3 regions of the Exiguobacterium sp. s5 genome follow, and region 3 is predicted to be linked to each of the others. Evidence: riboswitches for the same ligand, from Rfam matches in the RefSeq annotation. Region 3 holds a riboswitch; each other region holds the start of a gene.

The links. Region 3 has a riboswitch for thiamine pyrophosphate ahead of thiW (energy coupling factor transporter S component ThiW). Riboswitches for the same ligand answer to the same signal wherever they lie in the genome.
Region 1: it holds a riboswitch for thiamine pyrophosphate, as region 3 does, so the genes downstream of both, thiT (energy-coupled thiamine transporter ThiT) here and thiW (energy coupling factor transporter S component ThiW) in region 3, are expected to answer to the same signal.
Region 2: it holds a riboswitch for thiamine pyrophosphate, as region 3 does, so the genes downstream of both, KNP60_RS11680 (YkoF family thiamine/hydroxymethylpyrimidine-binding protein) here and thiW (energy coupling factor transporter S component ThiW) in region 3, are expected to answer to the same signal.

Annotation. Positions count from the first base shown of each region.
Region 1 is NZ_JACSLK010000002.1:168,632-179,174, reverse strand. Features, by position in the region: gene pknB (Stk1 family PASTA domain-containing Ser/Thr kinase) at 1-1,039, shown strand, start outside; gene rsgA (ribosome small subunit-dependent GTPase A) at 1,084-1,968, shown strand; gene rpe (ribulose-phosphate 3-epimerase) at 1,970-2,626, shown strand; TPP riboswitch at 2,646-2,746, shown strand; gene thiT (energy-coupled thiamine transporter ThiT) at 2,823-3,395, shown strand; gene KNP60_RS04995 (thiamine diphosphokinase) at 3,395-3,982, shown strand; gene rpmB (50S ribosomal protein L28) at 4,041-4,229, opposite strand; gene KNP60_RS04985 (Asp23/Gls24 family envelope stress response protein) at 4,483-4,845, shown strand; gene KNP60_RS04980 (DAK2 domain-containing protein) at 4,868-6,550, shown strand; gene sdaAB (L-serine ammonia-lyase, iron-sulfur-dependent subunit beta) at 6,614-7,276, shown strand; gene sdaAA (L-serine ammonia-lyase, iron-sulfur-dependent, subunit alpha) at 7,289-8,176, shown strand; gene recG (ATP-dependent DNA helicase RecG) at 8,163-10,193, shown strand; gene fapR (transcription factor FapR) at 10,286-10,543, shown strand, end outside.
Region 2 is NZ_JACSLK010000005.1:147,946-158,488, reverse strand. Features, by position in the region: gene KNP60_RS11695 (SMP-30/gluconolactonase/LRE family protein) at 1-211, shown strand, start outside; gene KNP60_RS11690 (hypothetical protein) at 224-487, shown strand; gene KNP60_RS11685 (GTP-binding protein) at 589-1,782, shown strand; TPP riboswitch at 1,845-1,945, shown strand; gene KNP60_RS11680 (YkoF family thiamine/hydroxymethylpyrimidine-binding protein) at 2,025-2,618, shown strand; gene KNP60_RS11675 (ECF transporter S component) at 2,611-3,186, shown strand; gene KNP60_RS11670 (ABC transporter ATP-binding protein) at 3,179-4,510, shown strand; gene KNP60_RS11665 (energy-coupling factor transporter transmembrane component T family protein) at 4,507-5,241, shown strand; gene KNP60_RS11660 (DUF1643 domain-containing protein) at 5,257-5,844, opposite strand; gene KNP60_RS11655 (lytic transglycosylase domain-containing protein) at 5,879-6,571, opposite strand; gene KNP60_RS11650 (CPBP family intramembrane glutamic endopeptidase) at 6,650-7,348, shown strand; gene KNP60_RS11645 (alpha/beta hydrolase) at 7,305-8,204, opposite strand; gene KNP60_RS11640 (hypothetical protein) at 8,394-8,822, shown strand; gene KNP60_RS11635 (ABC transporter ATP-binding protein) at 8,844-9,512, opposite strand; gene KNP60_RS11630 (ABC transporter permease) at 9,509-10,516, opposite strand.
Region 3 is NZ_JACSLK010000001.1:17,353-27,895, reverse strand. Features, by position in the region: gene KNP60_RS00195 (AAA family ATPase) at 1-675, opposite strand, end outside; gene KNP60_RS00190 (hypothetical protein) at 774-1,466, shown strand; gene KNP60_RS00185 (hypothetical protein) at 1,559-2,305, shown strand; gene KNP60_RS00180 (aminoglycoside phosphotransferase family protein) at 2,307-3,275, opposite strand; gene KNP60_RS00175 (hypothetical protein) at 3,318-3,638, shown strand; TPP riboswitch at 3,663-3,761, shown strand; gene thiW (energy coupling factor transporter S component ThiW) at 3,826-4,314, shown strand; gene KNP60_RS00165 (hypothetical protein) at 4,377-4,643, shown strand; gene KNP60_RS00160 (VOC family protein) at 5,156-5,581, shown strand; gene KNP60_RS00155 (VOC family protein) at 5,578-5,976, shown strand; gene KNP60_RS00150 (LTA synthase family protein) at 6,089-7,918, shown strand; gene KNP60_RS00145 (VOC family protein) at 7,938-8,822, opposite strand; gene KNP60_RS00140 (putative quinol monooxygenase) at 8,837-9,121, opposite strand; gene KNP60_RS00135 (MMPL family transporter) at 9,224-10,543, opposite strand, start outside.

The sequences.
Region 1 (10,543 bases), on a different contig from region 3:
TGAGCCAAACGTCAAAGAGGCGCCGGAGCAACCGGTCGCAGCAAGTGAACCCGTGAAAGACAAACCGAAACGGAAGAAGAAGTGGTGGCTTTGGCTCTTGCTTGCGCTCCTGTTGATCGGTGGCGGGATTGGGGCTTACGTCATCGCTGACGAGATGTCCCGTGCCGTCGTGCCGGACGTCGTCGGCATGACGAGCGACGAGGCGACGACCGAGCTCGAAACGGCCGGTTTTGTCGTCGAGGCAACTGAACGGGCAAGTGACAACATCGCCGCTGGCGACGTCATCTCGCAGACACCGCAAGCCGGACGGAAGCCGAAACGTGGGACGACCGTGACGATTGTCGTCTCGGCCGGAAAAGAGACGGTCGAGATGCCGGATGTTGAAGGACTGTCCCAGTCGTCGGCCGAGCGGACGCTCAAAGATCTTGAGTTCACGGACATCGAGATTCAGTCGGAGGCATCCGAGACGGTCGATAGCGGGGATGTCATCTCCCAATCGATCGCCCCAGGCAACGAGGTCGTCCCATCTGAAGAGACGGTGACGCTCGTCGTCTCGACCGGCAGCAATAAAATCGAACTCGCCAACTTGGCGGGCTATACGTTCGAGGAAGCGACAACGTATGCCGAACAGAATAGCTTGAAAATCGTCAAACGTGATGAGTATTCAACGAGCGTTCCTGCGAATCAAATCATCCGTCAACTCCCGACGGCCGGTACGGCAGTCGACCCGGGGACGGAACTGACCGTCATCGTGTCACAAGGGGTAGAACCGACGGACGTCTCGATTGAACGGGAAGTCAACGTCGAAATCGAGCCGCCCGCTGAAGGCGAAGAAGCCGAGGCACTCGAAGTCGTCATTCGGACGGTCGACGCCCGTGGCGAAGTCGAGGTGTTGCGTGATAAGATAACGGAGACAACGACTTACTCGTATACGCTCGTCATCGCACCGGACGAAGTCGGAACCGCGACGATTGAAGTCGACGGCGAAGTCGTTCGCACGGATACGGTGACTTACGCACAAGCAAAAGATTCACAATGAAGAGGTGGCGTGCGCGTCGCCTCTTTTTCTAAGGAGGGAATGGAATGAAAGGTACGATTATTCGATTACAAGGCGGATTTTATGACGTCATGACGGAAGAAAAACAAGAGATCCGTTGTCGCGCCCGCGGCAATTTCCGCAACCGGAACATCTCGCCGGTCGTCGGTGACGATGTCGACATCCAAGACCAAGGGGATGGTACCGGTTATATATTGGCTGTTGACGAGCGGTCGAACCATCTCGTCCGCCCGCCGATTGCCAACATCGATCAAGCGTTCTTGTTATTCTCGGTAAAAGAGCCGGCGTTCTCGTTCCATCTGCTCGACCGTTTCCTCGTCTTGATCGAGTCGAAGCAAGTCCATCCGATTATCGTTTTGACGAAAATGGATTTGTTGACGGAGGCGGAACGGGAGAAGATTCACGAAGCAGCGGCTTTATATCGTTCCATCGGCTATGAGGTCATCGAGACGTCGACCGAGGACGGGTCGGGGATCGAAAAAATCCGCGGGTCGTTTAAGGAGAAGACGAGTGTGTTCGCCGGACAGACCGGGGTCGGTAAGAGTTCGCTCTTGAACGCGGTCGCACCTGAGCTTGAACTTGCAACCGGGAAGATCTCGAAATCACTTGGGCGCGGTAAGCACACGACGCGTCACGTCACGCTGATCACGCTCGCTGACGGGCTCGTGGCCGATACGCCTGGTTTCTCGAGCCTCGAGTTCCCAGAAGAACTCGAAGTCGAAGAGATGCGCTGGTGTTTCCCTGAGTTCGTCGAGCGGCATGATGACTGTAAATTCCGCGGTTGTGCCCATTTGAACGAACCAGGTTGTGCCGTCAAAGCGGCCGTCGAGGCGGGAGAAATCGCTTCCACCCGCTATGAGAATTATGTTACGTTTATGGCAGAGTTAAACGATAGACAACGGAGGTACTAACATGATTAAAATTGCACCATCGATTTTAGCGGCGGACTTCGCCAATTTAGAGGCAGAAGTGAAGGCGGTCCAAGAGGCCGGAGCGGATTACATCCATTTTGACGTCATGGACGGTCAATTCGTCCCGAACATCTCAATCGGCCTACCGGTGTTAGCGAGCTTACGGAAGAAGTCGGACATGGTGTTAGACGTCCATTTGATGATCGACCAGCCCGAACGGTTCGTCGAAGATTTCATCAAGGCCGGGGCGGATATCGTCACGGTTCACGTTGAAGCGACGAATCATTTGCATCGCGTGTTGCAACAAATCAAAGCGGCCGGCGCCAAGTGTGGTGTCGTCTTGAATCCGCATACGCCGCTGTCATCGATTGAACACGTGCTCGATGACGTCGACATGGTGCTCCTCATGACGGTGAACCCTGGCTTTGGGGGCCAGGCATTCATCGAATCGGTCGTCCCGAAAATCGCGGCGCTGAGCGAGATGCGCCAAGCGCGTCGTCTCGACTTTGAAATCGAGATTGACGGCGGTGTCAACGCAGAGACGGCGAAATTATGCATCGACGCTGGAGCTGATGTGCTCGTGGCTGGTTCAGCCATCTATAACGAGCCGAGCTATAAAGACGCAATCGATAGCATTCGTCACGCATCTCGTGTATAATCGTCGATAGAACAACAAATATTGTCGCAAGGGGTGTCACATTCTGTGGCTGAGAGGCATTTGCTAACCCTTTGAACCTGTTCCGTTCACACGGACGTAGGGATGTGGCGAAAATGCACGTTGCTACTCGATAGCAGCATGGCGTTTACGTCATGCTGCTTTTTGTCGTTCGCTCATATAATAAGGAGGGAATAAGATGAAACAACGTTTAAAACTACAGGCGCTCATTGAAATCTCATTGTTCGCCGCACTCGGCTTGATCTTTGATTTGCTCATCCCGTTCCGGATGCCGCAGGGCGGATCGATCAGCCTGGCGATGTTGCCGATCTTTGTGATGGCGTACCGCCATGGATTAAAAGGCGGACTGGCGACAGGAGCGCTCGTCGGAACGTTGCAACTGCTGTTCGGGGCTTACATTTTCACACCGGTCCAGTTCCTGCTCGACTACACGTTCGCTTACGGTGTCGTCGGTATGGCCGGACTGTTCGCTGGTCAAGTGAAACGGGCCGCCAAGGACGAGGCGAAAAAGACGCTCGTCGTCTACTTGGTGCTCGGGGCGCTCCTCGGTTCACTGCTTCGCTACGGCGCCCACGTCTTATCAGGGATCGTCTTCTTCGCCGAGTACGCGGAAGGGCCGGTCGTCGCCTATTCGTTTGCTTATAACATGACGTATATGTTGCCGTCCTTCCTCGTGTCGGCCGTCGTCCTCGTTCTCTTGTTCGTCTCGGCACCACGTTTCGCCACGCTCGCGACCCGGGGCCTCCGCTAATGCGGGTGTTGATTGTGGCGGCCAGCCCGGAACCAATCTCGGGACTCCCTCGTGACGTCGATTACATCATCGGCGTCGACGGAGGGTACGAGACACTGTTGAACCAAGGGCTGAACCCGGATCTCGTCGTCGGCGATTTCGACTCCTTCACGGGCGAAGTGCCGATCGACGCCGTCCGTTACCCATCTGAAAAAGACGTGACCGACCTTGAGATTGCGCTCGAGGCGGCCCGTGGACACGGGGCGACGGAGATGCTCGTGTACGGCGCTCTCGGTGGACGCCTCGACATGACGCTCGGCAATATCGGGCTGCTCGAGGCATATCCAGAGATGCGTTTGTTCACGGCCGGGCAAACCGTTCGTCTTGTTGGAGCTGGGCGTCACGAGCTCCCACGTCAAGCCGATCATTATTTGTCGCTCATCCCGTGGAAGCGGGCGAACGTGTCAATCCGCGGCGTCAAATATCCGCTTGACCGTCACGATGTCGTCAGCCATGAGGCGCTCACGATCTCGAACGAGTGGGCCGGTGAGGCGGCGGACTTGATCGTGCACGAAGGTATGGTCCTCGTGCTGTATGTCAAAAAATGAACACAAAAAAATCCCATCGGCGAATGCCGCTGGGATTTATTTCGTTCGTGTATAAAAATTATACGCGTTCAACGAGACCTGATTTAAGAGCGCGAGCTGAAACCCAAACTCGTTTAGGTTTACCGTCAACGAGAATACGAACTTTTTGTACGTTTACACCCCAAGTGCGTTTTGTCTTGTTGAGTGCGTGCGAACGGTTGTTACCTGATTTAGGTGATTTACCTGTTACGTAGCATTTACGTGCCATGCGTTTCCCCTCCTTTTTTATGTGGGTTCGTCCTAATAGACACTCGTTTATATTAGCACGGGTTTTTTCACGATGCAACTAGAAAATCATAGGATGACAAGAAAAAAACTTGACATTACTGGAAAGGATTTTAATAATGAATGAGGGTTACGGCTACAATTGACCGAGTTTATGGAGCAGGTTCTTTTAATAACTAGGTACTTATTGTAGAATGTAGTGAAGGAATCATTCCGAATGAAGGAGGCTACTCCATATGGCAATTGAAATGAAGACAACATATGGCAATATTGACATCACGAACGACGTGGTCGCAACACTCGCAGGCGGTGCGGCGATGGAATGTTTCGGCGTTGTGGGAATGGCGTCTCAAGCTCAATTGAAAGACGGGATTGCAGAACTATTGAAGCGTGAAAACTACGCCCGAGGCGTGGTCGTACGTCAAGATGGAGAAGACGTACATATCGACATGCACATCATTGTGAGCTACGGGACGAAAGTGTCGGAAGTCGCATATAACGTGCAAAGCCGTGTAAAATACACGCTCGGTGAAACTTTAGGATTAAACGTTTCGTCGGTAAACATATTCGTACAAGGCGTTCGTCTGACGAATGACTGACGAGAACGAAGGAGGATTTGGTGTGGGTTTAAAACGTTTAGATGGATTGGTGTTCGCGAACATGGTCGCGAACGGTGCAGCCAACTTGAGCCAGAATGCGGATTATGTAGATTCGCTTAACGTCTTCCCGGTGCCGGATGGCGACACGGGGACGAACATGAATTTGACGATGACATCGGGTGCGAAGGAAGTGGCCGCACTCAACACGGCAAATATCGCTGACGTCTCATCGAAGTTTGCACGTGGTCTCTTGATGGGGGCACGCGGGAACTCCGGTGTTATTTTAAGCCAATTGTTCCGTGGCTTCGGTAAAGCGATCGAAGGAAAGACCGAAGTGTCGACAGTCGATTTCGCTGAGGCATTGAAACGTGGTGTCGACACGGCATACAAGGCGGTTATGAAACCGGTTGAAGGAACGATTTTGACGGTTGCTCGTGAAGCGGCCGACGAAGCGCTCCGTGCTTCAGAGTCGACGAGCGACTTCAACGAGTTCATGGAACGTGTGATCGTGGAAGCGAAAGCTTCACTCGAGCGGACGCCGGACTTATTGCCGGTCTTAAAAGAAGTCGGCGTCGTCGATTCGGGCGGCCAAGGCTTGCTCGTTATTTATGAAGGGTTCCTTGCGAGCCTCGAAGGAAAAGAGCTCGAGAAGCCACATGCACCGGTCATGGATGCGCTCATCGAAGCCGAACATCATGCCCACGCCGCGCAAGGATTCATGTCGACCGAAGACATCGAGTTCGGTTATTGCACGGAAATCATGGTTCGTTTCCAAGATGCGAAGTTGAAGGATGCCCCGTTCAACGAGGACGCGTTCCGCAACGAACTGTCTGAACTCGGGGACTCACTCCTCGTCGTCGCAGATGAAGAGTTGCTTAAAGTTCACGTTCACGTCGAGACGCCAGGCGACGTCATCACGAAAGGACAGCGTTACGGTGAACTCGTCGCTGTCAAAATCGAGAATATGCGTCAACAGCACTCGACCATCTTAGAAGAAGAGCACGGCGCGAACCAACATGGCGTCCAACCGACGGCTCCGAAGGCGAAAGCACCGTATGCGATCGTCACGGTCGCCATGGGTGAAGGCGTCAGCGACTTGTTCCGTTCACTCGGTGCGGCTCACGTCATCGAAGGCGGTCAGACGATGAACCCGTCGACGGAAGATATCGTCAAGGCGATCGAAGCGGCCAACGCGGACCATGTCTTCATCTTCCCGAACAACTCGAACATCATCATGGCTGCCGAACAAGCGGCATCGGTCGCACCTTGCGGCGTCTCGGTCATTCCGACGAAGACGGTGCCACAAGGACTTGCGGCAGCGATCGCGTTCAACCCGGAAGCCGATGTGGAGACGAACGAAAGCGTCATGAAGACGGCGGCTAGTACCGTCAAGTCTGGTCAAGTGACGTATGCGGTTCGTGATACGAGCATCGACGGTGTCGAGATTCGTAAAGACGACCACATGGCGATCGCCGAGAAGAAAATCGTCGCCTCATCGGCCTCGAGCCTCGAAGCGGCGAAGAAATTAGTCGACGCCCTCGTCGATGCCGACGACGAGATCATCACGATCCTGACGGGCGAAGGTTCGTCAGCAGAAGACGTGGAGGCACTCTCGGCGTACATCGAGTCGAAGAACGACGAGATCGAAATCGAGGTTCATGACGGGAAACAACCGCTCTACTCCTACATTTTTAGTGTGGAATAAGCTGTAACTCAGCCCTACCTTCTGTATAATGAAGGTAGGGTTTTTTTGAAAGGGGGAAATGCGATGAAATATCGCAGTGTGTTTGATATCATCGGACCGGTCATGGTCGGTCCATCGAGTTCGCATACGGCGGGCGCCGCCCGCATCGGTCTCATGGCCGGAAAACTGTTCGGGCGGACGCCACGGCTCGCGCACATCACGTTTTATGGGTCGTTCGCCGATACGTATCGGGGACACGGGACCGATGTGGCCATCGTCGGTGGCATCATGGGCTTCGATACGTTCGACTTACGGATCCCGCAAGCGCTCGATCTCGCGAAAGAACGTGGCATCGAGGTCGTCTTTGAGACGAGCGATGCGCTGACGGATCATCCGAACACGGCCCGCGTCCGCCTAGAAGACGAGGACGGCACGTTTGAGATCGTCGGGATTTCAATCGGCGGCGGGACGATCGAGATCACCGAGTTGAACGGATTCCCGCTCAAATTGTCGGGCGGCGGGCCGGCACTCGTCGTCTTGCACCACGATCGCTTCGGGGCGATCGCGGCCGTGACGGGGATTTTGGCCAGACACGAGCTGAACATCGGCCATATGGAAGTGAGCCGTCATGAGAAAGGCAAGCAAGCGCTCATGGCGATCGAGATTGATGATCATTTGTCAAAAGACGTGTTAGCGGAAATCGAGCGGTTACCTCAAATCGAGCGGGTAGCCATCTTTGGGGAATAAGGAGACACCAATATGTTTAAATCAGTAGAAGAATTAGTCAGAACGGCAACAGAGCGGGGCATCCCGATCTCAGAAGTGATGATTGAGCAAGAAGTACACGTCAGACGCTCGACGCGTGAAGACGTCGTCGGCATGATGGAACGCAACCTCGAGGTGATGGAAGAGGCGGTTGCGCGGGCACTCGAAGGCGTGACGTCCGTGACGGGGTTGACGGGGAATGACGCCGTGCTCATGACCGACTATATCCGCTCGGGCAAGTCGCTCGCTGGGGATTTGATTTTAGACGCGGTCGCCAAAGCGATCGGGACGAATGAAGTCAACGCGGCGATGGGACGCATCTGTGCAACCCCGACGGCCGGTAGCGCCGGTGTCGTACCGGGTACGTTGTTTGCGGTCAAAGAACGTCTGGAGATGGACCGCGAGGCAATGGTCCGGTACTTGTTCACGTCTGGTGCGTTCGGGTTCGTCGTGGCCAACAACGCCTCGATTTCAGGGGCGGCCGGTGGTTGTCAGGCGGAAGTCGGTTCGGCGACCGGAATGGCCGCGGCGGCCATCGTCGAAGCAGCCGGTGGGACGCCGGAACAATCGGCGACGGCGTTTGCGATCGCCTTGAAAAACATGCTTGGTCTCGTCTGTGACCCGGTGGCGGGTCTCGTCGAAGTGCCGTGTGTCAAACGGAACGCCATGGGTGGAGCGAACGCGATTGTCGCGGCCGATATGGCCCTCGCTGGTATCACGTCTCGCATCCCTTGTGACGAGGTCATCTCGGCGATGCATGAGATCGGCCAGATGATGCCGACCGCGTTGAAAGAGACAGCCCGCGGCGGACTTGCCAATACGCCGACGGCCCGCCGTCTCGAACGAAACATCTTTGGAGAGAAAGAAAATGTCGAGAAGTGAGGCGCTGACGACGCTCAAAGGGGTCGGGCCAGAGATGGCCAAAAAATTAGAGACGATGGGTCTCGAACGAATCGAGGACGTGCTGGAGCACGTCCCGTTTCGTTATGAAAATTATAATAGCGGCACGGTGACGACGGCCATCCACGGCGATCTCGTCAAATGGAGCGGAACCGTCCAAGCGGAACCGCTCGTCCGTTATTACAGTAAAGGCAAGAACCGGCTCCAATTTCGGCTATTGCTCGAGGAACGCTACGTCGTCCACGTGACGATGTTCAACCGGGCGTTCTATAAAGACAAGCTCACGCTCGGCGCCACCGTGACGGTCAAAGGGAAATGGGACATGAACCGGATGACAATCAGCGCGACCGACCTCGAGTTCGGTGAACTGTCGGACGGGCTGCAACCGATTTATTCGCTTCGGGCCGGGTTGACCCAGAAGAACTTCAGCCGGATCGTCAAGCTTGCGTTTGAACAGACGACCTCGTTCGAGGACCGCCTGCCGGAATTGATTCGGCAACGCTATCGTCTCGAGGACCGGGAGACGATGTTAAAAGGGATGCATTTCCCTGATTCGGTCGAGACGTACAAACAGGCACGCCGCAGTTACGTCTATGAAGAATGTCTGCTCTATCAATTGAAGCTTCAGGCGTTCCGGAAGATGGAACGGTCGGGTAAAGGCCGTGCCCTCACGCTCGATAAGCCTCAATTGAACGAATTCGTCAAACAACTTGCGTTTCCGTTGACCGGGGCGCAGACGCGTGTCATCCGGGAAATCGTCGGGGATTTAGAAGTGCCAGAACGAATGAATCGGTTGCTACAAGGGGATGTCGGGAGCGGAAAGACAGTCGTTGCCGCGATCGCCTTGTATGCGACGGTAAGCGCCGGCTATCAAGGGGCGCTCATGGTCCCGACCGAGATTTTGGCTGAACAGCATCTCGCCTCGCTTCAAGCGCTGTTTGAGCCGTACGGGATTCGAGTCGGTTTATTGACGAGTTCGGTCAAAGGCAAGGCCCGTACTGAGTTGCTTCAGGCCATCAAAGCGGGGGACGTCGATATCATCGTCGGGACGCACGCCTTGATCCAAGGGCCGGTCGAGTTCTCGCGCCTACATTTAGCCATCACCGACGAGCAACACCGGTTCGGAGTCGAACAGCGCAAGATGCTCCGTGACAAGGCGGAGCTCGCCGACGTGCTCTATATGACGGCGACACCGATTCCACGGACGCTCGCCATCAGTGCTTTCGGCGAGATGGACGTTTCGACGATCGATGAGATGCCGGCCGGCCGGAAACCGATCGAGACGTATTGGGCCAAGACCGACCAAATCGATCGGGTCCACGCGATGGTCGACCGTGAACTGACGCTTGGACGCCAAGCTTACGTGATTGCCCCGCTCATCGAGGAATCGGACACGCTCGAGGTCGAGAGTGCGACTGCGCTCTACGAAGTGTTGCGGGAACGTTTCCCAAACTACGCGGTCGGTCTCATGCACGGAAAACTGTCGAGCACCGAGAAAGATGACGTGATGAAGGCGTTCGCCAGCAATGCCCTCCAAATCCTCGTCTCGACGACGGTTGTCGAGGTCGGCGTGAACGTCCCGAACGCCTCGCTGATCATCATCCATGATGCGGAGCGGTTCGGCTTGGCGCAACTACACCAGTTGCGCGGACGCGTCGGTCGAGGCGCCGACCAATCTTATTGTATATTGGTAGGGGACCCGAAGTCCGATGTCGGCAAACTTCGTTTGAAGACGATGACGGAGACGAACGATGGATTCGTCTTGGCCGAGAAAGACTTGGAATTGCGCGGGGCCGGTGATTTCTTTGGGACGGCCCAAAGCGGTCTTCCGAGCTTCCGCGTCGCCGATCCCGTACTTGATTTAAAAGTGATGGAAGTGGCGATGCAAGACGCGGTTCGTCTGCTCGGCAGCGAGGCGTTTTGGAATGAAGCGACGTATGCGCCGCTCCGTCAATACTTGAAGCGACTCGACTTACTCGTCGGGAGCCGCTTGGAATGAGAAACAACACTTGAAAATACAATCTAAAGAATATATACTGCTATTAGTACCAGGTATTAAGTTCTTTAGCATAGAGTTTAGGAGGGAACTGAATGCGGGTACCTAAGAAAGAGCGGCAACGCTTATTGCAAGAAACGATTGATCGTAACCCGTTCATCAAAGACGAAGAGCTGTCGAAGCAGTTCGCCGTCAGTATTCAAACGATTCGTCTCGATCGGATGGAGTTGAAAATTCCGGAAGTGAGAGAACGGATCAAGCATGTTGCTTCAGAACACCTCGATGAAGTGAAGTCGCTCGCCATGAGCGAGGTCATCGGTGATATGATTGACTTGAAGCTCGATGAATCGGCC
Region 2 (10,543 bases), on a different contig from region 3:
GAAGACGGGTGAAAAAGTGCTCGAGGTGCTCGTGCCGGCCCCGAATGTCACGTCATGCTGTTTCGTCGGTGATGACTTGAAACAACTTGCCATCACGACGGCGCGCGAAGGGATGGATGACGCGGCGCTCGAGGCCCATCCGGACGCAGGTTCGGTCTTTAAAATTGATACAGATGTGAAAGGGATGCCGCTCTATCGGTTTGGTCGATAAGGAGGTACGAAGATGGTAAAACGATTGCTCGTTCGTGCGGGAATCGGTTTGGCGCTCGCGGCGGTCGCTCGGGTCGGGATTCAAAAGCTGTTGGAAGCGAATCGGGAAGACGATCATACGTATTTGAATCCGCGGTGGGATGAGACGCCGAGTGTGGATGCCGACAAGGACGCGGATGAGGTCGGTCTGACCCAGCTCGACTCGATTTATCGAGCCGAATGGCAGGCGAACGCCTATCCACGCTCAGAGGCCGAACGCAAGGCGTTAGAAGAATAGGCAGGAGAACACGTCCGGAAACGGGCGTGTTTTTTCTTGACAAGACGTCACCGACCCGTCAATATCTAAAAAGTAATGATTACTATTTAGGAGTGGGTAGAATGAGACGAATCCCGATCACCGTGCTGTCCGGTTATTTAGGAAGCGGTAAGACGACACTATTGAACCACATATTGAACAATCGGACGGGCAAGAAATACGCCGTCATCGTCAACGACATGAGCGAGTTGAATATCGATGAGCGATTGATTGAACAGGGCGGTTTTTCGAGGACGGACGAAAAGTTGGTCGAACTATCGAACGGCTGCATCTGTTGCACGCTCCGTGAGGACCTGCTCGAGGCGGTAGCAGAGCTTGCGAACGACCTTGACCTCGACGGAATCATCATCGAGTCGTCCGGTATCTCAGAGCCGATCCCGGTCGCCCAAACGTTTACATATGCCGATGACGCCCTCGGCATCGATTTGACGAGCCGAGTCTATATCGATGCGATGGTGACCGTCGTCGATGCGTTTCGGTTCTTAACAGATTTCAACTCGGGCGAGTCGCTCCATGAACGTAATCAGGCGATTGAGGCGACGGACGTCCGCGAAGTCGTCGACCTACTCGTCGACCAAGTCGAATTCGCCGATATCATCGTCTTAAACAAGGCGGATCGCGTGACCGAGACCGAACTCGGCGAGATGACCGGACTGTTGAAGGCGCTCAACCCAACCGCGAAGCTGTTGACGTCTGTCCATGCGAACGTGGAATTGACCGAGCTGTTGGATGTCAATTTGTTCGATTTCGAACAGGCGATGCATGCGGCCGGGTGGATTCAAGAACTTGAGACAGATGTGCACACGCCGGAGACGGAAGAATACGGCATCAGTTCATTCGTCTATCGTCGGCGTCGGCCGTTCCACCCGGAGCGTCTCCATGCCTGGATCGAGGCGTTTCCGGAAGAAATCGTCCGCGCGAAAGGGTTCTTATGGATTGCTTCCCGGAACGACCTCGCCTGTCTGTTTTCACAAGCGGGTTACGCCTCGACGCTCGAACATGCCGGGCGCTGGCTCGCGACGCTTCCGGAAGATGAGCGTCGTCACATGTTCACGGCCGAACCGGAACTCGCCGCCGACTATGTCGAGCCGTACGGGGACCGACAGACGGAGCTCGTCTTGATTGGGCAGCGGATGGATCGAGCCATCATCGAACAAGAGCTCGATCACTGTCTGCTGACAGATGAGGAGATGGCGCTGGATTGGTCGACGCTCCGGGACACACTTCCGGGGAACGAGGTCGTCACGTTCTCATAAGACCGTTTACAAAATGAAAGCGGTCGTCTATACTGATTCTTGCATAAACAACCGCATACATTGGACTACACTAGGGGTGCTTCGGCTGAGATGTGAGCATGGCTCCAATCCCTTATGACTCGATCCGGGTAATACCGGCGTGAGGAAGTGTGGCACTTTTTCTAATGGATTAAAATTGGACGAGTGGCCGCATTCTCATGGATGCGGCTTTTTTGTGTACACATAATAAGGGGGAATAGAACATGAACAAACAATGTGGAACGAGCCCGATCGTCGGGTTCCGCTTTACACTGAGCCCGATGACGACTGATTTCGTGAGCATCATCAAAGGGGCGTTGAAGGAGACGGATTTACAAAACGTCTGGCGACATACCGATGACGTGTCGACGGTCATCCGTGGACGAAGTGAGCATGTATTCGATGTGGCTAAGACCGTGCTGTCACACGCGACGAAGACAGGGGAACATGTGTCGATGAGCGGGACGTTCTCGGTCGGGTGTCCAGGGGATACGGCCGGAGATGAAGTGCTCGTTGTGTCGAGCGAACCGCTTAATGGTCCCGTCGGTCCGCAATATGTCTCCTCACAGTTCGCGCTCTATCCGCTCGGTGATGACGACTATATGGACATCATCTACGAAGAAATCGCTTTTGCGAAAGAGCGAGGTGTCTTCAATGACTCGATGCATTACGCCTCAGGTATACATGGGGACATCGAGCCGGTGTTCGCTTTCTATGAGGCGACGTTTGATCGCGTCCGACAGAAGACAAGCCACGTCGTCATGACGGTGACGTTCAGCGTGAATAGTCCGTCACACGAGGGACGCATGGATGCTTAAATCGTGGAAGTTAAAAGAGATCGTCTTGTTGTCGATTTTATCGGTCGTGTTCGCGGTGGTCTATTTGGCGTTCGTCCATGCTGGGAACTTGTGGGCCGGTCTGATTGGACCAATCGCCTACGAATGGATTTTTGGGATATGGTTCATCGTCTCGATTATCGCAGCTTATATCATTCGCAAGCCTGGGGCTGCATTCTTGTCCGAAGTGCTTGCGGCGACGATTGAGATGATGATTGGCAACGCCATCGGACCGCGCATCATTTTAGTCGGGATCGTTCAAGGGATCGGCGCCGAAGCGGCGTTCGCTTTGACGGGTTATAAACGCTATGATCTTTGGGTGCTCATGCTCGCCGGATTCAGTGCTGCTGTGACAAGTTTCGCATATACGTACGTCATGGGAGGGCTCAATGCCCTCAGTCCGACATATGTGGCTACGATGTTCGCACTACGCGCAACGAGCGGGATGTTGATTGCTGGTCTGGGCGGTAAGATTTTGAGCGACTTGTTGCTTCGGACGGGCGCGCTTGATGGGTATGCTCTCGCGCGACAGGACCGTATGCATGGTTGAGGCAGAACATCTGACATTTCGTTATCCGAACAAGAAATGCGATGTCTTGACGGATATCACACTACGTCTAACAAAAGGGAGAACGGTCATTACAGGGGCAAGTGGGTCGGGAAAATCAACATTGCTCGCTTTGATGAATCGTCTCTATCCGGACAATTGTGATGGCATCGTGACGGGCAGATTGCACTTGTTCGATCGCTCTTATGATACGTATGAAGCTGGCGAAGTGAACCGGCGCGTCGGAACGGTCTTTCAGGACCCGGACAGTCAGTTCGTCATGCAGACGGTCGAAGAAGAATTGATTTTCACGCTCGAAAACTTTGCCGTCGCGAGAGACGAGATGATGGCCCGTGTCACCACAATGTTAGAGGCGTTGCATTTGACCGATTATCGTCACCGTACCATCCATGATCTATCGGGGGGAGAGAAGCAGCAAATTGCCGTCGCTTGTGCCTTGATTGGCCGCCCCGAGTGGCTCCTCCTCGATGAGCCGCTCGCTCACCTCGATCCTGAGACCGCCCATCATTTCGTCCGTTGGCTCGACGGCGTCGCACAGACCGTAAACGTTGTCGTCATCGAGCATCGGCCATACATATGGGGTGATTTCTTTGACCGACAAGTGAAGCTCGTGAACGGGCGCATCGACTATGATGGGCCGTTCATCGTCCGACCGGATTATGCGTTCTCTCCAATTAAAGTTGAACGAGGAAAGGAAATGTTATTTCACATACCGGAATTAAAACGAAAAACATTTCAATTAGCAGCGAGCGAGTTAAAGGTCGCTGAGGGTGATCTCATTGCGGTGCTCGGTCGAAATGGTAGCGGAAAGTCGACATGGCTGCGAAGCCTAGCCCGGAAACAGCGTAAAGTCGGCCTCGTCCCGCAATCACCGGCGCATCTATTCGTTACGAATGATGTGACTCGAGAACTCGCATATGGCCATAATCGCCCGATTGAGGACGTCTCAACGCGGCTCGGGCTCGAATCAGTGCGTGACCACCATCCACTCTCCCTTAGTCACGGTCAAAAACGAAGGCTCGCCATCGGAGTGATGATGCTGTCTAATAAACAACTGATTGCGTTTGATGAACCGACTGCCGGACAAGACGAGGTATCGCTTCGTGCGCTCTATGACTTAATGGTCGAACGAACACGATCCGGCCAGACGATTTTGTTTGTGACGCACGACCTCAGCTTCGCGCGGATTGCGAACACATATTATTTGATGTGTGACGGCGACTTGAGTGGGCCATATGACGCTTCACTCTGGGATGAAAAAGAATTACTACGCACCCACGGCTTATTGATGGAGGAATCGCGATGACATTTCATGAGATGAACCCGACGATTAAATTTCTGACCGTGGCATGTCTCATGTTCGGTCTCGCCTTCATGTATAACCCTTGGACTCCGCTTGCTGTTTTTCTCGGAACAGTTACACTTCAAACGCTATTCTCTGCCGTGAGCTGGAGAAGATGGGGGTTGTTCATGATCCCATTCTTATTCACCGCGCTCGGGACATTGTGGACGACGCTCGTCTTTGGAAAGCAATCAAGCGGAGATGTCGTGTTCAAGCTGTTTGGCAATGATGTGACCGATGAGAATGTGATGCTAGCAGCGACGCTCTCCTTACGTGTGTTGGCATTCACAGCCATGTCGCTTCTGTTCACGCTGACGACGGACCCGAAACGGTTCGTCTACAGTTTGATGCAACAAGGAAAGCTATCACCAAAAATCGCATATAGTGTCTTCGTCGGTTTTCGTTTCTTTCCGATTCTAAAAAAAGAACTGATGCAACTATATGAAACGCATGCGCTACGAGGCGTACGTTTGGAGACGAGACTCGATCACATCCGCCACGTCCCCAAATTAATCGTTCCGCTTCTTGCTGGATCTATTCGCCAAGCGGAACGAATCGCGTTCTCGATGGAAGCACGTGGGTTTACGGGGGAACCTCGAGCGACGTACGAGGTTGTCCCCGTCACCAGGAACGACTTTCTGTTGGCGTCGCTTTTGCTCCTATTGTTTGGAGTGAGCGTATGGATTGGCATATAAACGAAACAAGACGACTCACTCGGAGTCGTCTTGTTTCGTCTCTTTTACAATTCTAAATTTCGGTTTGATCGATTCGTTATTGAACGCCTCGAGCACGGTGTTCTCGTTGGCCATACGAATCTGTTGCGGCTCGCCTTTGGAAGTCGTGCCGATACAGAACATATGCGCCTCATGGTCGGCAAAGAGCGCCTTATACGGGGTGGCATGATGCATCAAGCGTCCCGGAGAGCCCCAGCCGACGATAATCATACCTCCGCTCACCTCGACCTCGTCGAGCGTTTCCTCAACGTAATGAAAGTTGACTTCGTCGAGTTGCGATTCGACGTACGGCAGATTGTCATTGATGGCGAGTGTCGGGACGAGGCTGATGACGCGCATCTCACGGATCGGTTGATCGAGATGGTTCCGCATGAGCATATACGCCCGCTGCGTTGTCGTACCGGACAAGAAAGCATCGCTCATCCGTGGCGAATAGATGATGACGGCACAGATGACGCCGTCGACGACATCTGTGAATTCGTACGAACGCAAGTAGCGCTTCGTCTTGTCCTCATTGAAGACCGACTTGACACGAATCGTCACTTCCTCGATATGGGTGTTCATAAGGTTTCCTCACTTTTAATCAAATAGTGCCGGGTCAGACCCAGCCTGAGAACCATTCCAAGTAGCGGATTGTGTAGCGCGCGACACTTTGGGTTGCCGACGCCTTGTCATCCGGTAAATAAGACACATCGGTTTGATATGACTCATAAAACGACATCACATCATTGACATACTGTTCACTGCGGTTGTACTCGAAGATGGCGTTTCGAATCGAGTCCGTCGTGTCTGCCTTCGTCCCGCCGTGCTCGCTCAAATAGTAAGCGGCCGTATGGGCCGAGTCGACGAGACTGTGCGGGTCGGCTTTGCCATCATTGTTGCCATCGCGTCCGAGACCGCCGTACTGTTCGATGAGCGCGAGATCCGTCAAATCGACTTCGTCCTCAGGGACATCGCCTTTTTGATCGTCCGTGTCATATTGCCAACCGAGCCACGTCCGCGGCATGAATTGGAACGGTCCGATCGCCCCGACCGATGAACGCATCGATGAACTGTGGGAGAAAATTGTCTCGACGCGATGGACGGCGGCAAGTAAGCGCCAATCGACGTCATACGTGGCCGCGGCATCCTCATACACATCGCGATGGACGGACGGGACGCCATGGTCCCCGTAATAGGCCCGGTACAGGGCGTTGTTCACTTTATCATGTTGACCAAACCAGCCGATTGCGCCGAGGCACAGCACGATCACAAGCATGAGACCGGTCAGTCGCAAAATCAATCGTTTCAAGATTCCGCCTCCTAGCTTTCTAGACAATACCCGAATAGTGTAGCATATAGCTAACAGGAAGGACAGGAGTGGATATAGATGCTCGAACAGGCCGTCTTTACCATCATTCTCATGTATTTGTTGATCGTTCAATTGTTCAACGCCCGGTTGATGAAGCCGATGATCGAAACGCTCGGTCGTGGACGTGTCTATGAACAGACAGTCAAGTCGTCGTGGGGGCTCAGCCTGCTTTTGCTCGCCCTCGTCTTCTTGTTCGGCGTCCCGCCAGACATGGTCGGTCTCGGATTCGCCCCGCTCGAAGGGGACATGTCCGCTTGGAAGTTTTTCTTTTTCACGACCATCCTCATCTCCGTGCTGCTGGCGTTTTACTTGCTCGTCAAAACCTCGTCTCGGTTACGGCGGCGGTTACGTCCGTACTATGAGCTCGAAATCGAGCGGTTGCTCTTGCCGCGGACGGATATTGAGGCGAAGGCCTGGAGCGCCGTCTCGTGGACGGCAGGTGTGACCGAGGAGTTCATCTTCCGTGGTGTGCTCCTCTACACCGTCAGTCTCTATCTTGACGTCTCATCCCTGACACTCGCCTTCATCGGCGGCGCCTTGTTCGGGTTGGCCCACGCTTATCAAGGCGTCAGGGGCGTCCTGGTCACCGGGATCGTCGGCTGGGGACTCGGCTATTTGTACTTGGCGATGGGTGTATTATGGCCAGTGATGGTCGTCCATGCCTTACTCGACCTTATCGCCGGGCCGATTCATGTCGTCGATGCAGAAACTGACTGACGGCCGCCTCATAGGCGGGTTGATCTTTCAAGATACAGTTTGTGTGCTCGGCCCCATGGATGAGGGCTAACTCGTTTTGCCGGTTGAGCGCGTTCATCTCGACCGACATCCACGTCGGCACGAAATCATCTTTCGTTCCGTGGATGAACAAGACGGGCGCGTCAATCGCGGCGAGATCGTGTTTGGGCCGGACTTGATGCATCCGGAAACCGGCCCGCGTCCACAAGAAATAGTTGATCCCTGGCAAGAGCAGGTCCCCGGGCAACCGGTGCAACACGTTCAGCTGATGGCGCATGAGCTGTCTCATATCGTCAAACGGACATTCGGCGATCAAGAAGTCGACGTCGGTTAACGGTCCGGCCTGTAAAATCGAGGCAGCTCCCATCGAGACACCGTGCAACCCGACTTCCGTGACCACTTCATTGGCCCGCAACCAGTCGACCCAATCGGTGATGTCATGCTTTTCGTGGAAACCATAAGAGGCGTATACGCCCTCTGACTCACCGTGCGATCTCAAGTCGACAGCGAGCAGGTTGTACCCGAGGCGATGGAACATCGCCAAATGCGGGGCCATGAAACTGTGGGAGGCGGTATAGCCGTGAACGAACACGATCCATTTCGTCGACCCTTCATTGCGGTAGACGCGTCCATACAGCCGGTAGCCATCCTGAGAACGGAGCGAGACGTGCTCGAACGGCACGTCATGATAAAACGATTGATCTTCTTTCGTATACGGGGCCAAGAGCATCTCTGGCGTCTTGCGTTTGCCTCGCGTCATGCGCTTGAACGCATAATAACTGATGGCATAGTAGCCGGTGAATAGTGTTGCAAGTCCAACTTTCCATCTCTTCTGCATCTGAACCGCTCCTTTCTCCATTATTGTACCCGAAAACGTGACGATAGTTCACCCGCAGTGTCGGTTTGACGGCGGGTTCATGCCGTTAAGCAAGGGACATACCGATGATTGTCCCGTTCGTTTGAGCAGTATCGTCTTGCTATGATGGAACCAGACAATCATCAAGGTGAAGCGGGAGGAGACGAAGCGATGGGGCGAGAGGTGATGGATCAGTTGCTGCACGCGTGCTTGACGGGGCAGGTGGATTACAAGACCGCCGAAGGGGTGACCTTCTATCGTGCCCCGGTCAACGGCCATCGTCAGCATGCGATGGTACTCGATGTGCTGATTGACCGCTATGTGCTTGAGCCGGCACGACCGATTGAACTGTCCGTGTCGGACGTGGCGCAAGCGATTGGGTCATCGGCGGACGAGGTCTTCCAATCAGTCCTAGCGCTCGCCCGCATCACTCTCGTCTCGCAACATATCGAGGAAAGACTAATCCGGGTCGATTCGGCCGGAATCGACGAGCATGGGAACATGACACTCATCATCGGTTTCAACGCCTGGTTGACGCATCATTTAGGAAAACTCGTAAGTGCATCGATTGAGGAGCCACTTCACGCGCACGTCATCTGACAAACAACAGGGAAGGCCGCCTCAATCGCGGTCTTCCCTGTTTTGATGTCGGGGCGACGGTTGGAGCAGGCCGTCCTGAAGCATGAGGACCCGGTCACAGACGTCGAGCATCCGTTCGTCATGGGTGATAACGATGACCCGTCGCGCACTCATCCGTGCCTCAGTAACGAGCAACTCCATCACCCGTCGGCCATTCTCATAATCGAGGCTCGCCGTCGGCTCATCGGCCAAAATCAGTCGGGGGCGATTGACCAAGGCCCGAGCGACCGCGACACGTTGACGTTCGCCTCCGGACAGTTGCCCTGGCAACTGGTCGAGACGATGCCCCAAACCGAGCGCGTCGAGCAGCCGAATCGGATCTTGTTTCGACTCGCTCTCGGCCTGGACGAGCTCGAGTTGTTCCCGGACCGTCAAGTAAGGGACGAGATGTGCTTGCTGGAACACAAATCCGATTTCGTTCAGTCTCAAGAGGCGTCGCTCTTCTTCAGTGGCCCCGAGCAAGTCTCGTCCTTCGAGCTCGACCTGTCCCGAGACCGGTCGTTTCAATAGTCCGAGAATTTGGAGCAAGGTACTTTTCCCGCTGCCGCTCGGTCCGATGATGCCGATACATTCCCCGGCATCGACCTGCAAATCGATTCCACGCAACACAGATTGTCCGTCATAGGCGTGGCTGATGTTCATCAATTTCATTGTAATGTCCCTCCTAAAGCGTCGGCGGCGTCAAGGTGACGCAGTTTCCAAAGCGGTAACAACGTACCGATGAGTGAGAGCCCGAACATGATCACACTGTAGAGCAGCACATGTCCCGCATCGAAACGGAATGGGATATCGGTTGGGACGAACGAGGCGACGAGGGCCGTCAAGGCGGCTGCCGACAGGCTCGCGACGAGCACCGTTGCCATGACTTGCGTGACGAGCGCCGTGCCGATCACACGAGGGCGAATCCCGATCGCTTTCAAAATTCCGAGTTCTGGCAGTTTCTGGAGCGTCAACATATAAAAGAATGCGGTCAAGATGAACGCACCGATGAACAACAAGAAGCCGCGCATCATCGTGAACGTGCCTTGTTCGGCTGTATAGCCCGGTACGGCCTCGACGACGTCTTGTTTGGAGAGCGTTGCGAGCGACGTCTCAGTTTCCCCGAGCCAGGCCGAGACGTATTCGGGTTGTCCGCTGTCTGCCTGGAACGCCTCCCACGTCTCCATCGATGCCCACATGACGGGTGCATGACTGTAACGTCCGTCCGTCGTCCCCGCGATGGTGAATGAGTAGCCGGTCGTGAAATCTTGAATCGTGTCCCCGAGTTTAAAGTCCCCGAGAAAGCTTGGATCGACGAGGACTTCGCCGACGGCGAGGTCGAGGGCGGGCCCGATGTCAGAATCCCGCGGTAACGTGAATAGCGTGGCGTCCTGTTTCACGGTCCCATCGACGAGTGTCAACGGTTTGACCCCGAGCGGTGTAAGCGTTTCTGGCGTCGGCAGTTCGATGAACGAGCGGGTCAGTTGCCCGTCCGCATCCTCAGCCAACTGAAACGTCTCGGTGTCGAGTTCACGCAAACTGGCCCCGTTGTCATAGGCGAGCCCATCGGCAAGCCCGGTGATCAACGTCGACAATAAGACGATTAGTAGGGTGATGACAAAAATTAATGAAAATTTTCGTTTTTGCCGCCACATTTCTTTAAATGCTAAATTCATACAAAAAAGCCTCCTTCATAGCGATGA
Region 3 (10,543 bases):
CGCATGGACGAGACCGAGCATATAGTCGAGGACATCGTCTTGGATCGCGACTTGTCTCGTCTCGGCCTGCGCTTCTTGCAGCGAGGCGAGTGACGTCACGGCCTCGATTTGTTTGCGGGTCTCGGTCAACACTTGCAACAACAGTTCTCGCTCTTCGGCGGCTTCCGGATAGCCGACCGGAATCGAGATGAGGAACCGGTCGAGTTGCGCGTCTGGGAGCGGGAACGTCCCAGCCGATTCAATCGGGTTTTGCGTCGCGATGACGAAAAACGGCTTCGGCATCGGATACGTCTTCCCGCCGATTGACACTTGTCGTTCCTCCATCGCTTCTAACAGCGCCGACTGGGTGCGCGGGACGGCCCGGTTGATTTCATCAATCAAGACGATGTTCGCAAAAATCGGACCTTGCCGATGGTCAAATCCTTGCGTCTGCATATTGAAGTAGTCGGTCCCGATGACGTCGGACGGGAGCAAATCGGCCGTAAATTGGATGCGCGAGAATGACCCGTCCAAACTGCCGGCGATCGTTTTGGCGAGCAACGTCTTCCCCGTGCCCGGAACGTCCTCAAGCAAGATATGTCCTTCGGCGAGAAGTGCCGTGCAGCAGAGACGAACGACTTCTTCTTTCCCTAAATACACTTCATTCAACTGTTTGATGACCGCTTCGATTCCCATTTCGTTCCCCTCCGTTGGTAGATGTCTTATTCGAAGTTTACCTGTTTATGGTAATATAGACAATAAATAGTCTGAACATTCCGATAAGGAGGGAAAAGATGAAGTGGTCCTCTCGATTTATAGGGTTCCTTGTTGTGACAGCTTGTCTCGTTGTGACGTTCGTCTTTGTCAGTAAGGAGACGTTCAGTTGGTTTCAAACGCTCGAGCATCCAGTTGACGATCCTCTAATAGAAGAGCGTGAGCAAGAAGAAGAGGAACCGGACGAGGATGGAATCGATTTAACGACAGTTGGTGAAAACGAAAAAGGTGGATCCTTACGTGAAAAGAAAAAAATGTTTGAGTTTCCATTCGGTTTGGGTGGAGGCGATGCACCCGGAGGACTCGGAACACTGTTCGCCATCCTCGCTGCTGCCGGATTGATTGTTTACAGTGTCCGGAAATGGTTGCGTCGTCGACGGCTGAAAGGACTCACGTTCCTTTTTACGGATGACACTTCTACTCAATCATCACACGAAGCGGACGCAACGATCGCTGCACAGACGTTCCCGATACTCACGAACATCGAACTGAGGGATTGGCTCATCACGTTCAACGCGTCGCTCGCCCCTGAGTTAAAACTTCGGACGAATGAGACGGTCGTCGACTGGTTCGAACGCATCGAGCTGACAGATATCGACGCCTCGCTCTATCATCTGATTCGCTATGGTCCCGCATCCGATCATGACATCCCGTTCGAGCAGCAACAACGATTTCACGAGGCACTCGACCGTTACTTGAAGCGGCAACCCTGAGCGAGAAAGTACCCGGGTTCTCAATGACTGGCAAACATGCTACGATCATTGATAATAGGAAAAAAATGTAACTTTCTTAGGAGGTTTGATTGATGAAACGCCTAGGCCTACTCGGATTCAGTGTGTTTTTGCTGACCGGGTGCACCGATTCCGTTGAGCAACCCATCGTCCCGGCCGATACAAATGAACCGTCGTCCGAAGACATCACCGCTTGGACGCGAGAAGATTTTAAAGACGTCTTCGACCAATATGAAAAAGTCCCGCCGCTCTTGAAGGCACTCGAGAACGATGGACTCACCCCGTTCCGCGAGACGTTCGAGCACGTCGTCATCGCCGGCGACGGCATCCAGCATACATACGCCGATATTCATCCGTTCAAACTCGATGACGGCACGTACGCCACCGTCTATGAGAGCGAGAACGGGGACATCGCTAACGGTCCCGAGTCGGTCGCGCCGCTGTTTTGGCAAGAAGCATCGTTCCTTCAATTCGTCGAAGAAATCGAGAAACGAAAATATGGGACGAGTGCCCCACCGACGGACGTCGTTTTGACCGAAGACGAGTTTCAGGCGCTCTATAATCGCCACGCCTACACGTCCGCGCTCATCGTCGAGCTCGACGAATGGGGCGTACAACTGGCGCGCGATCCGCTCGAGAACGTGATCATCGCGGGAAACGGGGTCAAGGAAGTGAAGGCCGACTTGATCGTCTTTGAAGTCGAAGGCGGCTACGCCATCGTCTACGACCGAGACGGTGAGATCTTCAAAGGGCCGGAGTCGATTGCCCCACTGTTTTGGAGCGAGACGGATTATGAAAACCTACTCGAGAAGTATGAATGACTTATCGGACACGTCGTTTCAAGTCCCGGTACTCGAGTAGCAAGTTGAGCCATTGCGCCGGCTTATCGCTCGACTCAGCTACGTCGTACCGGTATCTCGTCACGTACACATGCCACGACAAGGCCCGATAGACGCAACCGAGCTCTTCAGCGATCAACAAGTGACGCCAAAGCACGTCCTTGGATGCGACGCCGCTCCACGCTTCCAAATAAACCGTACGCATCGTTTGAATCTGTTCATACCAGGCGACCTCGGCTTCTTCCGGCAATAAGTCGTACAGCGCGTTCCAAAACACGCGCACGCTGAAAAACGGATGCGTGACGGTCGCGTCGCCCCAGTCGAGGATACACAAATCATTCGTCCGTTCCCGCCAGAAGATGTTGCCGCCGTGCAAATCACCGTGCTCGAGACTCATCGGCATCCCGGTCGCCAGCTCATCGCACATGGCGATCAATTCATCTTGAAGCGCGAGCATGGCCTCGGCTTTGTATCGCTCGAGCCCGGCGCAGAGCTCAGGTAAATACGTGCGGATTTCGTCCTTCAACTTGGCCGGTCGGCGGTCCGGGATGCCGTAAGACAAGTAGGTCTCGATCTGGTCGATCTCCTGTCGCTGCAGCTGTGCGTATTGACGCAACGCCGCTTCGTATCGACTCACGTCCGGCCGTTCACGTAGCGCCTCTCCGCCGATGCCTCGCATGAGCAACCAGTTCCGGGCTGAATCGATGGCGATGACGTCAGGCACGAAATCAGGATGCCGCTCGGCCAGAAACGCCGACAATCCGGCCTCGCCGCGGCTGATATCGGTCACCGCTTTGGCGTAGTAACGTTCCTCATCGAGCGCGCCAACAAGCAAGTACGTCAAATCGGTATCTTTGATCACGTGCCACCTCGCATTCGGCACGTTTGCCTCAATCCATCGTTCGAACCGTTCACGAAACGATCGGTCACGCCATGGGATTGCCTGTCTCATCCTGTTCACCCTTTCTTTCATCATCTCCTAGGAGGAAACGATATGGACGTTGTATATTACTCATACCCGGTCGATGCCATCTTGTATATGTACTTAGGGGCGACGGCCATCGTCAGTCTCATCATCGGGCTGCTCGTTTGGCGTCTGTTCAAGCGCCGAGATGTCGGCTTTTGGACAACGCTCGTTCTCAGCTTTGTCGGGCTGTCGCTCTCGCTCGTCTGGTTTCAAAACGCGTCCGTCGCCGTGTTCATGGGGACACTCCCGTGGCTGATCAATCTCGTCTTCTCCCTTTTGTTGTACGGTCTGTTCGTCGGCATCATCTATGTCACGTTCCGACCACGAAAGCTCGACCGCGTCAAATGACGGTATGCTATACTCATGTTAATAAACGACCACTAGGGGAGCCTTCGGGCTGAGACGGCATGCGCCGGACCCTTCGAACCTGATCTGGCTCATACCAGCGTAGGGAAGTGGTGTGGGATTCGTCTGTCTTTCCACGCCACTTTTCCACTTGGAGAAGTGGCGTTTTCATTTTGAAAGGAGACTATCTATGCGTATTCAACAACTCACTTGGATGGCGATGCTCATCGCCATCGCCGTCATCGGTTCCCTGTTCATCTCGATTCCGACCGGTGTCGCCCGTGCCTATCCGATTCAACATATGGTGAACGTCATCGCCGCCGTCACCGTCGGGCCGATCGGGGCCGTTCTCGTTGCGTTCGTGACCGGAATCGTCCGTGTCATGACCGGTACCGGGTCGCTCTTGGCCTTTCCCGGAGGTATGATTGGGGCGCTTTTGGCCGGGGTCTTCTATATGAAGACGAACCGCGTCGCCTTCGCCGCTTTCGGCGAAGTCCTCGGGACCGGAATCATCGCCTCGCTCATCGCCGTCCCGTATGCCAAAATCTTGATGGGAACGGAGTTCGGGGCACTGTTCTTCTTCCCGGCCTTCCTCGCCTCGAGTGTAACCGGTGCTCTTCTCGGCTGGATCGTCTTGGCGCGGGTCAAGCAATTGCGACCGCTCACGGTGAATCGATAAGTCCTTCCTCCGACTGATAGTAAATGGTAAAATCAGGATATACCAATTAGGGAGGTCCTTTCTTGAATCGATTGACGCTAATACTGGCGGCCACCGCCTGCCTGTTCATGTCCGGTCTGTTGTACACGCTCGAACGGATTGCCACGTTCACTCGCTGGAATGCCCAGATTGCGACGGGTACGTTCTCGAGCGAGCCGATGTTCGTCGATGTGCTGCTCCAAAATGTGTTCATCTCGATTTTCGGGGTGGCCGCCATCGTCCTCTTTTTTATGGCGGGCAACGCTGTCCAACCCACAACGACCACAAAAGCAGGGACGGCCGATTTATGACGGCTGTCCCTGTTTGACGTGATGTGATGGTTTTATAACTCTAGTGAAGAAGGAGTGTTTAGTTATGGACATTAATCGCAATCCTTATTTTTACTCATTGTTAGTCGGGACTTTAATTTTTCTATTCATCTTCATCTCTGAATTCTTTTTCAATTTTGGAATCATATCGAATCACTCGATTACATTGCTCTTTCTTTCTTTGACCACTCTGTTGGCGGTACTGCTTATTTTTTCCGTGCTGTATGTCAAAAAATTTAAAGACGAAAAAGGGAACATATTATTAGGCGTATTAATCTTTTCAGGCGCTGGTTTCCTTCTTTTCTTACTACTCAATACGTTAGTGATGTTGTAAGTTGAACCGGGTCTAGTCTTCTTCCTTCGATTTTTAGTGAATTTGCATTATCATTATCTCCTTACCTTGTTCATAAAAATCACAGCTCAAAAAGTTTCTTCCCACCTATATTTTCAGTGAGCCGTTCGCTAAACTGAAAGAAAATAAGGGGGGCAAAGCGATGTTTCGTATCGGCAGTATCTTTATTCCTGTAACAAATTTAATCCGATCATTGGAATGGTATCAAACCCACTTTCACATATCTGAAATCGGACGTTGGGAAGGTGGCATCGGCGTCCATTTCCCAGACGGGGCGACCCAACTCGGATTGATTGAAACGAAAAACGTTGCTTCGACGACGTTCAGCGACCGAAACGGTGACGAACACGTCAGCTTCAACATCGTCTGCGACGACATTCAATCCATCCATGACACATTTGAACGCGCCGGCTTGAAACCTGGCCGACTTCAAGATTTTGGCGGGATGAGTTGTTTTGATGTATTGGACCCGGATGGCAACGTCATCAGTCTGACGTCAGAATCAGCCGATTCGCCCTTCCATCGAGACCAGATTAGACAAGCACAATTGAAAGGACAGACCCAATGAAACAAATCCACCATCTCTGCATCCAGACGCCCGACTATGAGGCGTCCAAACGATTTTATGAGGCGCTCGGCTTCGAGCTCGTTCAAGAGTCGCCCGACTTTCATACGCGCGCGTACAACAGCTGGCTCAAACTTGGCGACTTTTATATCGAGCTCCAAACGGCGAAAGTCGATGAGACGTTGTCACCGTATTCGAAGCATGCGGCCGGTCCGGTCCACTTCGCTTTGTACGTCGATGATCTCGAAACCGAAGTGCGGCGCCTTGAGGACCTTGGCGTGACGTTCTTACCGAAACACGGCGGGAACATCTACTTCGTCGTCGACGGTCATTTGAGTAAACTGAAAGCCCCGGAAGGCACGATTATCGAGCTCCGGGACACGTTTGTCATCAAGTGAGGCCACGAGCCTCACTTTTTTTATTGGATTCGCACACCCTCATGTTTTTCGCCGTCGTCGAACAGGTACATGACAGAGAACACACTTTGTCCGTACCATTTGGAGGCCTCTCATGAAATATCTCGATTATTGGAGTTACTTATCGCTCTCCCTCGCCAAGCTGTTCCTATTCAGTCTGTTGACGGCGAGCGCGTTCGACCTACCTTTTCTATTCATCAACCTCGCGACCATCTTGATGATGACGAGTTGGGCGCTACTCGTAAAACCGCAGACACGTCGCTGGATTTTGTTCGCGTCGCTGTTTCTGCACAGCACGCTACTCATCTCGGACGTCTGGTACTACCGCTATTTCGGCAACTTGCTGTCGGTCGCCCTACTGTCTGATATCGGCCAGATGGGAGACGTCGGGGGCGGATTTTTGACATTGATTCAAGCACCCGACTTCATCTTGTTCACAGATTTGCTCGTCTACGCGGCCATCCTCGTCTATATGAAACGACAGCCGGTCTTGGAATCGAAATCTCTCGGTCGCCGTTTGGCGGTCGCCGGTTTTCTTGTCGGCTTCATCGTCTTTACCGTCCCGACCGTTGTTCATTACGCCGAAACAGATCACCGGAAAAGCCCGATTTCAAATATGCGCGAGTATTATCAGCTCGGCTTTTGGGGCTATCACGGCCTCGATGCATTCCGCGGCATTCAGGACGCCCTTCATCTCGGTGGCGACCTGACAGAACGGGAGCGCAACCAAATCGAAGCGTTAGCGACCGAACCAGTTGACACCACAGCGGATACGAACGTCATCGTCGTCCAACTCGAGTCGTTCCAAGCGTCCGTGATCGGCCAGACGGTCAACGGGCAAGAACTGACGCCGAATCTGAATGCGCTCCGTGATGAGATGCTGTATTTCCCGAATTTTTATCATCAGACGCACGAGGGCCGGACGTCTGATGCGGAATTCACCGTCAACGCCTCGCTCTATCCCGTCAAATCAGGTTCGGTGTATACGCAGTATGCGACGAACACGTTTGACGCCTTGCCTGAGCAGTTACGACGAGCCGGCTATGATACGGCCGCGATGCATGCGTTCGACAAGGAGTTTTGGAATCGTGCCAACTTCTATGAGCAGATTGGCTACAACCACTTCTTCCACCAAGACGATTATCCGGCCGATCCGGTCATCGGTATGGCCGTCGGCGACAAGGAGTTCCTGACGACATCGGTCGACCACTTGGACACGTTGGACGAGCCGTTCTATTCCTTCATGGTCGCGTTGACGAGCCATACGCCGTATGAGATTCCGGACGAGGAGAAACGGTTGGATCTATCGGAATACGAGGACCCGCTCCTCCAAGACTATTATCACACCGTCCACTACAGCGATGCCGCCGTCGGTCTCATGGTCGAACGACTGAAGGCGGACGAAAAGTGGGACGACGCCTTGGTCGTCTTTTATGGCGACCACGACAGCGGATTGACCGCTGCCGGTGACGAGATGGCCGTAAATGCAGATGCCGACTCCACGGTCGATTTGTTCCAGCTCGATCGCTCCGTCCCGTTATTCATCAAACCGGCAGGACTCGAACGAGGTCAGACGGTGCAGGCGAGCGGCGGTCAAGTCGATTTGGCCCCGACCATCCTCGATTTGCTCGGGATGACACCGACGTACATGCTTGGAAGTTCGCTTCTCGACGATGAGCCCAATTTGACCGTGTTCCGGAACGGCTCGTTCCGCTACGACGACCTTTATTTCGTCCCGGATTTGACAGAGCCGGTCGGCAGCGGCATGTGTTATTCGGTCGAGACCGGCGATGACTTGCCGCTTCAAACATGCGAACCATATATTGATCAAGCCGTCGAACAACTCCGTTTATCCGATACGATCGTCGTGAAAGACGCACTGTCCGACTTTCAACAAAACGACGCACAAGCCGCCCCGAAATAATCGGGACGGCTTGTTTTTGTCAGTAGACGTTTCGTAACGCGGCGACATCGATTTTCTTCATCGGCAAGAACGCTTGCGTCACTCGCGCCAACTGCTCCTTTGTACCGGTCGTCAGCATCTCTTCCATCTCCCACGGCACGATTTGCCAGGAGACACCATACCGGTCTTGAAGCCAGCCGCACTGTTCCGCTTCCGGGACGGCCGACAGCTTGGCCCAGTACTCGTCAATCTCGGCTTGCGACTCACAAAATGCGATCAGCGACTGCATCTCGTTGAACGCAAATTGATGATTTTCCGCGCTGTCCATGGCGACGAACTCGCGTCCGGACAAGACGAAACGGGCATAATTGAGCTTTCCTTCTAACTCTAGGCCGTCTGCCGCTTCGTAACGGATCAGATGGTCTTCGAGCACGTACGAATCCGGGAAGATGGAAATCCAGTCGTTCATCGCCGCCTCGGCCCGACCGAACACGTCTCCGACGAACAAGAAGCACGGAGTCACCGTCTGGATGTCCATCCCGCCGCTATGCATGATTTGCCAGGAGACACCGTGCTTGTCTGTCAACCAGCCGTAGCGCTCGCTGAAATCATACGCGTCGAGCGGCATGAGCACCTCGGCCCCGTCCACAAGTTTACCCCACAACGTCTCGACTTCTTCTGCCGTCGGGAACGTGACCATGTACGAGATAGACGGGTTCCGCTCCTTCAACGGACCCGCCCCGAGCAGTTGAAAGAATTGTCCCGCCAGCGAGACGGTCACAACCGTCGTCTCACCCGAAGGCGTATCGCTCAGTTTCGTCGTATAGTCGACGAATGAATCAGGAAATCTCGACACGTACCACTCCGCAATCGCCTCGACGTCGCCTTCGAACCAAATACACGGGATAATCGGTTGAGTAATCATAATCCTTTCTCCTTTCAGACTTCACGCAGACGATACACGTCACGGACGGCGAGTAGCGTCTCAGCTGTCTTTCGGTATGCTTGGTAATGCGGTGAGTTGATGTGATGGTCAAGCGCCGTCTCGTCTTCGTACTTTTCATAGAACACGAACGTGCCCGGGGCATCGATTGACTCATGGAGCACATACGTCAGGCACCCCTCCTCTTGTCGCGACGGAGGAATGACCTCATCGAGCGCTTGCCGTAACTCGTCTTCTTTCCCAGGATGTGCCTTCAAGATAGCGGTGATTGTAATTGCCATATGCGATTCCTCCTTCTAAAAGTCTATTCGTTCACCTGTTCCCTAAACGCATCCGATCTATCCCAAAAAGCGGGCGTCTCATGAGGAGACACCCGCTTGTGCTTACTTCTTCTGTTTCGGTTTGAACGGCCACCATACTCCGTCCCCGAACGATACCGTGATCGCAGGGATGAGCAGCGGCAACACAATCAATCCGTATAACAACAGTCCGGTGATAACGATCGTCGCAATCTGGACGAGACTGAGCACGCCAGACGGGATCATCGCCCCGAACGTTCCGGCGAGGATGACGGCCGCGGTCATGATGACCGTCCCCATCTTCGTCATCGAATGGACGAGCGCATCGCGAACCGTCATCCCGTTGATCGACTCTTCGCGGAACCGATCGAGCAGGAAAATCGAATAGTCGATGCCGAGGGCGATCAACATGACGAACCCGAAGAACGGAACGGCCCAACTGATGCCGTCATAACCGAGTCCTTCGACGAAGATGAGCTCCGTGATGGCCGCCGACGTGTAATACGTCAGTAAGAGCGAGCCGATCATATAGAGCGGCATGACCATCGAACGGAACAACATCGTCAAGACGATGAACAGCGTCACGAGCATGATGGCGACCGTCCGATTGAAGTCGTTCGTCGACGTCTCATTCAAGTCGCTGTTAATACTCGAGATACCGGCATATCCGATTGTCGCATCCGCGAACGGCGTATCGGTGACGATCCGGTCCATCGTCGCTTTCACGGTCTCGACCGTGTCAATCGCTTCCGGCGAATATGGGTCCATCTCGAGGATGACCTCGAGCTGTGTCGCCGTCCCGTCGTCAAATACGTAGCGTTCGACAGCTGGAGCGAACTCCTCTGACGTGAGCGTCCCTTCCGGTAGATAGACGCCCGTATCGCGCAGGCTGTCCGAGCTACTCAGGTCTGATAGGAATGCCGCCGCTTCATTGATACCGGTCTCGATTTGAGCGAGCCCTGCGTTCGCTTCACCGACACCCGCGGCGAGTTGTCCGAGACCCGTTCCGAGTTCTCCGGCTTGGGCGCCTTGTGTCGTCAACGTAGATGCTGCCTCGTTAATGCCTGCCTCGATTTGACCGAGACCGGCCGACACTTGCCCGAGCTGCGTTACGGTCGCAGGAATATTTTGCGTCGCCGTGAGTCCTTGGCCAATCAGACCGAGCTGAGCGTTCAATTGACCAAGTCCCGCTGCCGCTTCCGCGAGCGGGGCGCCGGCGTTCGTTGAACCGGCCGGTAATTGGCCAACGACGGCGTTAAGCCCAGATTCGACTTGCGCGAGTCCGTCCTGGACGTCACCGAGACCAGTCTCGGCTTCCGTCAGTCCTGCGCTCACTTGTTCGAGCTGGGTGTCGACGTAAAAGTCATCGATGACGTCACCGGTCGGACGCGTCACCGAACGGAC